One region of the Sinorhizobium chiapasense genome, then DNA from elsewhere that is predicted to be linked to it. Evidence: predicted binding sites of a transcription regulator. Region 1 holds the regulator's gene; the other holds the start of a gene.

What was found. Region 1 encodes LexA, which represses DNA repair genes until DNA is damaged. Its sites were predicted from a motif close to TGTTCNNNNTGTGTTCNG; they were not measured.
Region 2: the regulator LexA is predicted to act here: its motif matches at 2,474-2,491, upstream of ruvC (crossover junction endodeoxyribonuclease RuvC).

Annotation. Positions count from the first base shown of each region.
Region 1 is NZ_CP133148.1:1,537,163-1,543,502, reverse strand. Features, by position in the region: gene RB548_RS07475 (LysR family transcriptional regulator) at 273-1,214, shown strand; gene lexA (transcriptional repressor LexA) at 1,395-2,114, shown strand; tRNA gene RB548_RS07465 (tRNA-Cys) at 2,409-2,482, opposite strand; gene RB548_RS07460 (hypothetical protein) at 2,642-2,935, opposite strand; tRNA gene RB548_RS07455 (tRNA-Asn) at 3,075-3,149, shown strand; gene RB548_RS07450 (SMR family transporter) at 3,226-3,582, shown strand; gene RB548_RS07445 (SMR family transporter) at 3,579-3,905, shown strand; gene RB548_RS07440 (SDR family NAD(P)-dependent oxidoreductase) at 3,893-4,738, opposite strand; gene RB548_RS07435 (cysteine synthase A) at 5,061-6,101, shown strand; gene RB548_RS07430 (alanyl-tRNA editing protein) at 6,110-6,340, shown strand, end outside.
Region 2 is NZ_CP133148.1:3,194,680-3,201,019, reverse strand. Features, by position in the region: gene RB548_RS15460 (MBL fold metallo-hydrolase) at 1-349, shown strand, start outside; gene RB548_RS15455 (YebC/PmpR family DNA-binding transcriptional regulator) at 488-1,234, shown strand; gene RB548_RS15450 (LLM class flavin-dependent oxidoreductase) at 1,305-2,306, opposite strand; gene ruvC (crossover junction endodeoxyribonuclease RuvC) at 2,533-3,045, shown strand; gene ruvA (Holliday junction branch migration protein RuvA) at 3,107-3,724, shown strand; gene ruvB (Holliday junction branch migration DNA helicase RuvB) at 3,888-4,928, shown strand; gene RB548_RS15430 (metallophosphoesterase) at 4,929-5,831, shown strand; gene RB548_RS15425 (NAD-dependent epimerase/dehydratase family protein) at 5,961-6,340, opposite strand, start outside.

The DNA of each region.
Region 1 (6,340 bases):
TGATCAGGCGATGATTGAATCCGGACTGTCCGGAAATGCTCCTCCTCGACCGTCGCTTCGGTTGTGCGACGCCGTCTCCTCACGGCTTCGTACAACCCCGTCCTGAAGGACTTCTCGCTTCGGCCTTCCCGTGCGCAAATCGTTGGTAGCCGCCGGGAATGATCGAAGTCTGCGGGCCGGAAGTTCTAAAATCAAGAAGAATGATTTGATATCGTTCAAACCAAAAGTTAGAACTGATTATCGTCAAATCCAGTTTCTCGGGGAGGTGAAATATGGATCTGCGTTCGGTCAATCGATTCCTTGCAGTCGCTGAACTGGGGAGCCTGAACAAGGCTGCGCAACGCCTCAATCTTTCCCAGCCGGCGCTTTCGAAAAGCATCCAGATGCTCGAATATGCTTTTGGAGTGCCGCTGCTCGATCGCGGGCCGCGCGGCATCACGCTTACGTCTTTCGGCGAGGCGGTCTTCGATCATGCCCGGCGCATTGCGGCGGAGATGCGCAAGATGGAGAGCGATATCAAAGCGATCCGCACACTTGGATCAGGCGAGATCAACGTCGGCGCTCCGCTTGGCCCGGACAGCCGCACGCTGGCATTCGCGATCCTCAGACTTGTGACCGACGAGCGGCGCCTCACCATCAACATTGCCAATGGCACCCGCAGCGACCTGATCCGCCCATTGCTGCTGGGGGATCTCGATTTCCTGATCGCGACCCTCTTCGAGCCGGAGGACCTTCCACCCGATGTCGAACAGAGCGAACTCTATCTCGATTCCATGATCCTCGTCGTCCGCGCCGGTCACCCGATGCTTGACGGTCATCAGATCGAACTCAACGAACTGGCGCAGTATCCTTGGGTGGTATTGACCGGCAACCGCGATCTCGAAGGCGCGCTGCGCAAGCTTGTAGGCATGGAATTCAAGAGATCGGTTTTGCGCAGCGGCTCCCCGATGTTCGTCAAGAACATTCTCCAGAAGAGCGAGTTCATCGGCCTTGTGCGCCAGGACGCCGTACGCATCGAGCTCGAGACAGGTTCATTGGTCGAGATCGACATATCCGCTCAGCTCGACATCCACGAGTTCGTGCCGCCGCAGAAGGTGGGACTGATCTTCCGATCGGACGTCTCGATTCCGGTGGCGAGCCAGGCCCTGATCCAGGAGATCACAGCCGCAACACGCGCAAACTCCGGAGCTCTCACCAAGCTGACGGAGATGTGAAACCGGCGTAGCCCGCCCTTTACGTGGTTCACGGCGAGGCGTCGGCGGAGCAACCGCCCGCTTTGCCGGAGGATTTCGCAACGGCCAGGGAAATTCACGGAATTTTAGGTACTTGCGGAACACATATGGAACAGATAGTGTCTGTTCTTGATTTGTTTCGCGACTCTGGAGTGACGCGCCATGCTAACCCGCAAGCAACAGGAATTGCTTCTGTTCATTCACGAGCGAATGAAGGAATCCGGGGTGCCGCCGTCCTTCGACGAGATGAAAGACGCATTGGACCTCGCCTCCAAGTCGGGCATCCACCGGTTGATCACCGCGCTTGAAGAGCGTGGCTTCATTCGCCGTCTTCCCAACCGGGCGCGCGCGCTCGAAGTCATCAAGCTGCCCGAGGCCTACACCACGAGCCCGCAGCCACGGCGTGGCTTCTCGCCAAGCGTGATCGAAGGCAGCCTGGGCAAGCCACCTGCCGCGCCTGCCGCCACGACGAAATCGGCGCCACCGAGCGATACTGCATCGGTTTCCGTGCCGGTCATGGGGCGGATCGCGGCCGGCGTCCCGATTTCCGCGATCCAGAACAACACTCATGACATTTCCATCCCGGCCGAGATGATCGGCAACGGCGAACACTACGCGCTCGAGATCAAGGGCGACTCGATGATCGAGGCGGGTATCTTCGACGGCGATACCGTGATCATTCGGAACACGAACACGGCCAATCCCGGCGACATCATCGTTGCGCTTGTCGACGATGAGGAGGTAACGCTCAAGCGGTTCCGCAGAAAGGGCGCATCCATCGCGCTCGAAGCGGCCAACCCGGCCTATGAAACGCGGATATTCGGACCGGACCGCGTCAAGATCCAAGGCAAGCTCGTCGGCCTTATTCGCCGCTATCACTAGTTGAGACGGGCTGGTGAGTCGGGCTCAGCAATGCGACTTGCGGCAGTGATTCAAATTGCTACAGCGCCCTTTCCGCACCTGAGCAGACGCGCGGCGCTGGAGAAAATCACACTGCAACTCGGGTGGCCAAAACCAAAGGCCCTGCTCTACCGCCTTGCAGAGGGCCAATCCGTTAATGATGGCACTGATCGCCGCGAATCGCGTTTGCGCGGGCCAAACGGTTTTGCCGTAAGCCAAACACTCACACAGCGTCCGGCTACACATTCATCGTTGATTTTCTTGAAGTAAAAGCTTTGGAGGCCTCGCCCGGAATTGAACCGGGGTACAAGGATTTGCAGTCCTCTGCGTCACCACTCCGCCACGAGGCCTCTCACGCTCGATCGATCAAGCGATGGCCGGCGTTTAGAACGAATCTATGAGGAGTGCAAGGGGAGTGGTTCGAAAAAGGTGGGACGGCGCCAGGTCATCCACGTTCCCCCCAGCGCTCCGCTAATGCGCGCTTGGCACCCCGCGGCCGCATGTGCCTTTCAGGATTTGTCGGAAGAATTTTGCTGGCCGCGCCAGCGCGCCCACCAGACCGCCAGCTTGCGGCGACGACGGCGGATGGCCGGTATGTCGTGAGAAAGCACGAGCAGCCCCAGAGGAATCATCCAGAAGCCTAACACCGGCAGGAAGCCCAATACGCCGCCCACCACAAGGAGCGTCCCAACAAGAATTCGCAGCACCGGTGAGTCGGGCAAGTTCATACGCCATTTGCCGAGGACGAGCTCGTGGGTCTGCGGGTCGATGCCGAAATGTCGTTCTTTCCTGCCGTTCGTCATTATTCCTCTTTCATGCTCCTCCCCAGAATTGGGGCCTTCTCCACAGCCGCGCAACGGACGTTGTCATTTTTTTTGAAAAACCGCTTGGCAAATCGAAAAAGCATTTGTATTAGCAGCCTCACTTCTGCGGCGCAGATGATCCCTGGTAGCTCAGCGGTAGAGCACTCGACTGTTAATCGATAGGTCGCCGGTTCGAATCCGGCCCGGGGAGCCAGTTTCAAAGAGCCATTCGCGGCAAAGGCCCGAGTGGCTCTTTTTTCGTTTGTCGGCATAGTCTCTGAAGGTTCCTCATGCGTGTTGCATGGCTTTTCCTGGTTCTCGCGATCACGACAGAGGTCGCCGGCCTCACGGCGATGAAAGCTGCTTCCGCCTCCGGCTCCTATGCCGGGCATGCGATCATGTACGCATCGATTGCACTCTCATACGTGTTCCTTGCCAAGGCCGTGAAGACGATCTCCGTCGGCGTCGCCTATGCCATCTGGGAAGGGTCCGGTGTGGCCCTCATCACGATCGTCTCCGTGTTCGTCTTCGGCCATGCACTCAGCGGCCGCGAGATGCTGGGCCTGTCGATGGCCGTTGCAGGCATACTGCTCGTCAACGCCGGTGAGGTCGAGCAAGAGGAAGCGGCGGGAGAAGCCGCCCGATGAGCGCCGATGGCTTCTATTTCGCTTTCGCGGTTATGGCCGGCATTCTCGACGTCGCAGCGAATCTGGCCTCCACGAAGTCGAACGGCTTTGCCCGGCGCGGCTGGGGCGCGCTTTCGATTCTCCTGGTGTTGGCCGCCTTCGCACTGCTCGCGAAAGCGATTAAGGGTATGGAACTCGCCATGGCCTATGCGGTACTTGGCGCCACCGGCATTTTCGGCACCGCGATCTGCGGGCGCCTTTTCTTCGGCCAAAAGCTAAGGCCAGTCGGCTGGGTCGGCCTGTCGCTGGTCTTTGGTGCGGTTCTGGTGCTTCACACCGCCTGACGCGGCCTGCCTTTTGAACCGGAGCGCTCTTTCTTTGCGGCGGTGGCGGGTGCACGCCCCGGCACGAGCCAGTTGAGAAGCGCAAAGTAGGCGCCATAAGGCAGGAACCGCAGCAGCTTAACGGCATAGACAAAGCGTTTCGGGAAGGTGATCTCGAAGCGCCCGGATTTCAAGCCGAGGCATATGCGCTCCGCCGCCTCGTCCACGCTCACCATCGCCGGTCGCGGGAACCTGCCTCTCGCCGAAGCGGCCGTATCGACAAAGCCCGGACAGATCAACTGCACGCGGATGCCGATACGATCGAGGTCGAACCTCAAGCTCTCCGCCATATTGATGAGCGCCGCCTTGGTCGCTCCGTAAGCGGCGCTCATCGGTAGGCCGCAGTATCCCGCCACTGACGAGACGACGGCGATCTGGCCATGCCCGTTCGCCTTCATGTGCTCCACAACGGGCACGAGGCAATTGACCACACCATGAAGATTGACGGCGAAGCTCTTATCGAAGGCTTCCCGACCAAGATCATCGCCACGCACCGGAATCGCCACCCCCGCATTGAGCACGGCCAGAGCCACCCGCCCGTGGTCGTATTCGACGGCTGCCAGCAAACGTTCCATATCACGCGGATCGGCGACGTCCCCATCGAGAACGACAATCCTACCCGGGCCCGACGCCTCATGCTGAAGTGCCACCAGCCTCTCGTGGCTGCGCGCCGTGACGACCACCGAGTAGCCTTCCTCCACCAGCCTGAGGGCCACGGCGCGGCCGATGCCCGAACTCGCCCCCGTTATCCACACCAGTCCATGCTCGGGTCGGGCTGTGAATGCAGTCGTCATTTTGTCCTCGCGTCCATCGGGAAGGGCTTTGCCTTCCAAGACCCGTGGCTGTCTCCCCCGGCCCGGGCTCAATACCTCTCCGACGGCAACGCCTGCCCACATTTTTCTCTTTCGACCGATCTTTTGACGACCGAGACGAATTTTGCCCGGGACAGGTAAGCTGCGAAACGCTATTTCTTGCCTCGTACACAGGCTGAGCCGAAAACACGCCAATATTTCGGCGATCTTGCCTGTAAACCAAATGTTTATCGGATCGCCGTTCATCAGGGATTATGCTGGGTTCGGACCCGGCGTCCGTTCCGTCCAGCGTGAGGTTTTCAGAATGACCGTTCTTCCGTCCGTGCTCGAAGCGATCGGCAACACGCCGTTGATCCGGCTCCAAGCCGTTTCCGAAGCCACCGGCTGCACCATCCTGGGCAAAGCGGAATTTCTCAATCCGGGGCAATCGGTGAAGGACCGCGCAGCCTTGTGGATCATCCGGCAGGCGGAAAAATCCGGGCAGTTGAAACCCGGCGGCGTCATCGTCGAAGGCACTGCCGGCAATACCGGAATCGGTCTCGCGGTCGTAGGCAACGCGCTCGGATACCGTACGGTCATCGTCATTCCCGAAACGCAGACTCAGGAGAAAAAGGACGCGTTGCGCCTCATGGGTGCCGAGCTAGTCGAAGTTCCCGCGGTGCCGTACAAAAATCCCAACAACTACGTGAAGGTTTCGGGCCGACTGGCCGCCGAACTTGCCAAGACAGAACCGAACGGCGCGATCTGGGCAAACCAGTTCGACAACGTCGCAAACCGCGACGCGCATGTGGAAACGACAGCGCCGGAAATCTGGCGCGACACAGACGGCAAGGTCGACGGTTTCATCTGCGCGGTAGGCTCTGGAGGCACGCTCGCCGGCGTGGCTCAAGGGTTGCGGGCCAAGAATCCTGCTGTCAAGATCGGTATTGCCGATCCGGAAGGGGCCGCACTTTACAACTACTATGCACATGGCGAGCTCAAGGCGAACGGAAGCTCGATCACCGAGGGGATCGGGCAGGGCCGCATCACCGCCAACCTTGAAGGTTTCACGCCGGACTTCGCGTACCAGATTCCCGATTCGGAAGCCGTGCCCTACGTTTTCGACCTGATCGAAAAGGAAGGGATCTGCGTCGGGGGCTCAACCGGCATCAACATTGCCGGCGCGGTACGGATCGCCAAGGACCTGGGCCCCGGCCACACGATCGTGACGATTCTCTGCGACTATGGTAACCGCTACCAGTCGAAACTCTTCAACCCGGACTTTCTGACCTCCAAGGGCCTGCCGGTGCCAAGCTGGCTCAAGACCACTTCGAACATCACCGTGCCATACGAACCCGTCGGATAACATTCGCGATGACCAAGACCGTTACCGCCCTCTTCCGAGAAGACTTCTACCTCTCGACCTGCGAGGCAAGCGTGACCGGAATTCTCGATGATGGCGGAATCGAGCTTGATCAGACATGCTTCTACGCCACCTCCGGCGGGCAGCCGGGGGATACCGGCTTTCTCGAGCGTGGTGACGGAGGCCGAATCGCGATCGCAGGCACCCGGCACGGCGCCACCAAGGACGTCATCATACACGTC
Region 2 (6,340 bases), 1.7 Mb from region 1:
CGACGGCAATTCGATCTTCATCTTCGAGGTCGCCGGCCTCTGCATCGGCCATCTCGGCCACCTGCATTACGAACTCGACGACAGCCATTACCGCCAGATCGGTCGGCTCGACGTGCTGATGGTGCCGGTCGATGGCGGCCTGACCATGGGCGCCGAAAGCATGAGCCGCGTCGTATCCCGCCTGCGTGCGGCGCTGATCCTGCCGATGCACCGGCCGCCGTTGATCAACGACTTTCTGGCGATGTTCGGCGACGACTACGACAAGAGCTTTGCCACGGGGCCAAGCGTGAAGGTCTCGCTGCGCTCCCTGCCGAGCAAGCCACTGATCTACGTTCTCCGGGGCGCCTGAGCCGTCCACGGCGGCGTTCCGCGCTTTGACGACGTCGGATTTCCGCGCATTGAAAAGACGGCGCCCCTGCTGGACGGGGCGCGGCAATAAAACTATAAGGCGCCCCATCCCAATAAATTCATGCATGCAGAGGGCGCCATGGCTGGCCATTCACAGTTCAAGAACATCATGCACCGCAAGGGCCGTCAGGATGCGGTGCGCTCGAAAATGTTTTCCAAGCTCGCGCGCGAGATCACCGTCGCCGCAAAGTCGGGCATGCCTGACCCGGCGATGAACCCGCGCCTCAGGCTGGCGATCCAGAACGCCAAGGCGCAGTCGATGCCGAAGGACAACATCGAGCGGGCGATCAAGAAGGCATCGGGTGGCGATGCAGAGAACTACGAGGAAGTCCGGTACGAAGGCTACGGCCCGGGTGGCGTCGCCGTTATCGTCGAGGCGCTGACCGACAACCGCAACCGCACCGCCTCCAATGTCCGCTCGACCTTCACCAAGGCTGGCGGCGCACTTGGCGAAACCGGCTCGGTTTCCTTCTCCTTCGATCGCGTTGGCGAAATCACCTACAAGCTTTCCGCCGGCGATGCCGACAAGGTCATGGAGGCGGCGATCGAGGCCGGTGCCGATGATGTGACGACGGACGAGGACGGCCACACGATCATCTGCGGTTTTGAGGACATCGGCGAAGTCTCCAAGGCTCTCGAAGAGGTTCTTGGCGAAGCGGAAACCGTGAAGGCGATCTGGAAGGCACAGAACACCGTGCCGGTGGACGAGGAAAAGGCACAGTCGCTGATGAGGCTGATCGACAACCTCGAAGACGACGATGACGTCCAGAACGTCTATTCGAACTTCGAGGTTTCCGACGAGATTCTCGCCAAGCTGTCGGCCTGACGTTTTGATCGATGAAAAGACCCGTGTTCCGAAGTGGAGCGCGGGTCTTTTTTGTTTCAGCCGCAGCCTTTTAAGCGGCCGCAGCGAGTTGACGCTGCGCTTCGCCAAACAGCTCCAAGGAATGCAGCCGCGCATCCATGTCGAAGATCGGCATGGATATGATCAGTTCGTCGGCCTTGGTCTGCTCGATGAAGGTCCGGATCTTGCTGCGGGTCGTTTCAGGACCGCCGACCACCGCGTAGGTCATGGCGTGGTCGACGAAGATCTTCTCGTCACCACTCCAGAGGCCATCCATGGATCTGACCGGCGGCGGGAAGCGGCCACGGGCGTTGCGGCGGAGCGCGACGAAGGATTGCTGCATGGAGGTGAAGAGGTAATTCGCCTCCTCATCCGTATCGGCGGCGACGCCCATGACGCCGACCATTACATGCGGCTTGTCGAGCTGCGGCGACGGCGTGAAGCGCTCCCGGTAGATTTCGAGGGCGGTGAGCAGCATGTCGGGTGCGAAATGCGACGCGAATGCGAAGGGCAGGCCAAGCATGCCGGCGAGGTGAGCGCTGAAGTGGCTGGAGCCGAGCAGCCAGATCGGCACATTGGTATCGGCGCCGGGCACGGCGATGATCTTCTGGTCTTCGGTGATGGGGCCAAGCAGCGCCTGGAGTTCCACGACATCGTTCGGAAAGTTGTTGGCGCTCGTCTCCATGTTGCGCCGGAGCGCCTGGGCCGTCCGCATGTCGGTACCCGGTGCGCGCCCGAGGCCAAGGTCGATGCGGCCCGGATAGAGCGCGGCGAGCGTGCCGAATTGCTCGGCGATGACCAGGGGCGAATGATTGGGCAACATGACACCACCCGAGCCGACGCGGATCGATCGTGTCGCTGACGCTACATGGGAAATGACCAGCGACGTCGCTGCGCTGGCGATTCCCTTCATTCCGTGATGTTCGGCCAACCAGAAGCGCCTGTAGCCGTTCTCCTCGGCGGCGATCGCCAGCCGGCGCGAGTTTTCAAGCGACTGGGCGACGCTGCCGCCCTCGGTAATTGGCGACAGGTCGAGAACGGAGAAAGGGATCATGGCAAGACCTTCAATTAAGAGAAATTGATCCATCGCAATGTAGGTTCAAGTTTGTTAAAGCCAAGGGCGGTACTGCATGTTTCCTCAAATCATAGGCCTCTGTGCGGCTAAAAGGACGCACGGCGCCACAGGCCGTTTTCTCCACTGCGCCGGCCATTCCTGTGTAGTGTTTTTGTTTTGTTCACTTTTTGCTGGCAGCGTCCGACTGACCGACATAGGGTGAGACATGCAGAAGACGATTCGCATCATCGGCATCGATCCGGGCCTTCGACGCACCGGTTGGGGCATCATCGAAACCTTGGGCAATTCGCTGCGTTTCGTAGCCTCGGGTACGGTGACATCCGACGGCGAGATGGACCTTGCGTCACGCCTGTGCCAATTGCATGACGGACTTGCCGACGTCGTGCACAGCTACCAGCCCCACGAGGCCGCCGTCGAACAGACCTTCGTCAACAAGGACGCGACAGCGACACTGAAGCTCGGCCAGGCTCGCGGCATTGCCATGCTCGTCCCGGCTCGTGCCGGTCTCAGAGTGGCGGAATATGCGCCGAATGCCGTGAAGAAGGCGGTGATCGGAGTCGGCCATGGCGAGAAGCAGCAGATCCACATGATGCTGAAGGTGCTGATGCCTAAAGTTGAGTTCAAGGGCAACGATGCCGCCGACGCGCTCGCCATCGCCATTTGCCACGCGCACAACCGGCAGGCGATTACCAGCCGGCTTGCGGCTCTTGCTGGCTAGGCCACCTACCGGAATCTGTTTAAACGGCTACGCTCCAACCTATCCAGAAAGACAAGGTCAGATGATCGGCAAGCTCAAGGGCACCATTGACGAGATCGGCGAGGATCACGTCGTTCTCGACGTGCACGGCGTCGGATATGTCGCCCATTGTTCGGCGCGCACCCTCGGCAAGCTCGGATCGGCGGGCGAGGCGGCGGTGCTCTTCATCGAGACCTATGTGCGCGAGGACCAGCTCAAGCTTTTTGGCTTTCTGACTGCACTCGAGCGCGAGTGGTTCCGCCTGCTCCAGAGCGTCCAGGGCGTGGGGTCCAAAGTTGCGCTCGCGGTACTTTCGACGCTGACGCCCAGCGAGCTTGCGAGCGCGATCGCGCTGCAGGACAAGACATCGGTCTCGCGCGCCCCGGGCGTCGGCCCCAAGGTCGCCGTACGCATCGTCACCGAACTCAAGAACAGGGCGCCTGCCTTCGCCGGCGAGCCATCGGCCGCGATCAGCCTCAAGCAGGAACTGGGCGAAGGGGTTGCCTCGGCTCCGGTCGCGGACGCCGTCTCGGCCTTGACCAATCTCGGCTATTCGCGCGATCAGGCGGCAAACGCCGTTGCGGCGGCCTTGAAAAACGGCGGTGAAGGCGGCGACAGCGCCAAGCTCATTCGTCTCGGGCTGAAAGAATTGGCGCGGTGAGGGCGCAGGCCCTCCTGCGGTCACAAAGCAATGGAAAGACGCGATCCGCGCTGGATCGGGCAATGCGATGACAATAGGTTGAGCGCGTGGAAACGATGGCGGTGATCGGCATTGGTCGGCGCGCCGCGCAGGGTCACGGTCCAGCCCGAAATGGAAGTTTGAGATGAGTGAAGCCGCACGCCTGATTGCGCCGGAAAAGCGAGGCGAGGACCTCGATGCGACGCTGCGTCCGCAGTCTCTGGACGAGTTCACCGGCCAGGCGGAGGCGCGCGCGAACCTCAAGATCTTCATCGAGGCGGCGCGCAATCGCGGCGAGGCGCTCGACCACGTGCTCTTTGTCGGTCCGCCCGGTCTCGGCAAAACAACGCTCGCGCAGATCATGGCCAAGGAACTCGGCGTCAACTTCCGCTCGACCTCCGGACCGGTCATCGCCAAGGCGGGCGATCTCGCGGCGCTGCTCACCAATCTCGAAGAGCGCGACGTGCTGTTCATCGACGAGATCCATCGCCTGAACCCGGCGGTGGAGGAAATTCTCTATCCGGCCATGGAGGATTTCCAACTCGACCTCATCATCGGCGAGGGACCGGCGGCGCGTTCGGTGAAGATCGACCTGTCCAAGTTCACCCTGGTGGCGGCGACCACGCGTCTCGGCCTGCTGACAACGCCGCTGCGCGACCGCTTCGGCATTCCGGTGCGGCTCAATTTCTACACGGTCGAGGAGTTGGAACTGATCGTGCGCCGCGGGGCGCGGCTGATGGGCCTCGGCATGACCGACGAGGGTGCGCGCGAAATCGCCCGCCGTGCACGCGGCACGCCGCGTATCGCCGGCCGCCTTCTGCGGCGGGTGCGCGATTTCGCCGAGGTTGCCCGAGCGGAGGCTGTGACGAAGGAGATCGCCGACGAGGCGCTGACCCGCCTGCTCGTCGACAGCATGGGGCTCGACCAGTTGGACCGCCGCTACCTGACGATGATCGCCCACAATTTCGGCGGCGGACCGGTTGGCATCGAGACGATTGCGGCCGGGCTTTCCGAGCCGCGCGATGCGATCGAGGACATCATCGAACCCTATCTGATCCAGCAGGGCTTCATCCAGCGCACGCCGCGCGGTCGCGTGCTCACTGCGAACGCCTGGAAGCATCTCGGTCTCAATCCGCCGAAGGATCTCGATGCGACCCAGTTCCGCCTGACGCTGGAGGACGACTGAATGTTCACGCGCCGAGGATTCCTGCAGACGCTCGGCGGTAGCTTCGCAAGTTTCGCGGCACTCGGCAGCTATGCCTTTGCCATCGAGCCGCTCGCGCGGCTGAATATTGCCCGCTATCACCTGACCCCGCCCGGCTGGACGCCAGGTCTGAAGCTTCGTGTCGTCGCGCTTGCCGATCTTCACGCCTGCGAGCCGTGGATGTCCGCCAGGCGCATCGCCTCCATCTGCGCGCAGGCGAACGATCTCGGCGGCGACATCACGGTTCTGCTCGGAGACTATGCCTCGGGCATGAACCTTGTGACACGCTATGTGCACTCCAGCGAATGGTCGAAGGCGCTTGCGACGCTCAAGGCTCCCCTCGGTGTTCATGCGATCATGGGCAACCACGATTGGTGGGAGGACAGGACGGCGCAAAAGAACGGCGGCGGCGAAACCTTCGGCCACCGGGCATTGGCGGATGTCGGCATTCCGGTCCACAGCAACCGTGCGATCCGCATGGAAAAGGACGGATACGTGTTCTGGCTTGCCGGTCTCGAGGACCAGCTTGCCCTTCTGCCCGGCAAGAAATGGGGCCGGCGCTCCCTGACGGGTCTTGATGATCTCGACGGCACGCTGGCGCAGGTGAACGACAGCGCGCCGGTCATTCTTCTGGCACACGAGCCCGACATCTTTCCGCAAGTGCCGGCGCGGGTCGCCTTGACGCTGTCCGGCCATACCCACGGCGGACAGGTTCGGTTCGCGGGTCTCGCGCCAGTCGTGCCGTCGCGCTTTGGCGATCGGTATGCCTATGGCCATATCGTCGACGACGACCGCAATCTGATCGTCTCCGGCGGCCTCGGCTGTTCGGTCGCGCCAATCCGATTTGGGGTGCCGCCGGAGATCGTCGTCGTCGATCTTGGGTAGCTTGCGGCCGGCGTCGTTCGATTGGATTCGCCCCTCATCCGGCTGCCGCCACCTTCTCCCCGCAGGCGGGGAGAAGGGAATATGCCGCGCCCACGTTCTCGTCCCCTCGCCCCGCGTGCGGGGAGAGGGTTAGGGTGAGGGGCAATCGCCGGCGTTCGCGGTCCCGTATCCCGCCAAATCGCGGATCGTCGCCGCCAGCCGTTCGGGTCCACCGGGCGTCCAGCCGAGCGCACGCAGCTTATCCGTCGACATTTCCTTGAAAGCCGCCGTCTCCGCCGCAGGCGGCAACGGATAGGAACAACCGGTTGCCCTCTGGAGAATGGCGAGGATTTCACGGTTGCCGGTGAGCACGTCCGAGACGTTGAAGACTTTGCCGGAGACCTTGGCCGTATCCGCTTCCAACACAAGTCGCACGCTTTGGGCCACATCGTCGCCGTGGACCTCGGTGCCGGCGCGTGGCGGAACAGGCTTGCCTGCGAGATAGTCGGCGAAGAGGCTGCTCCATTTGT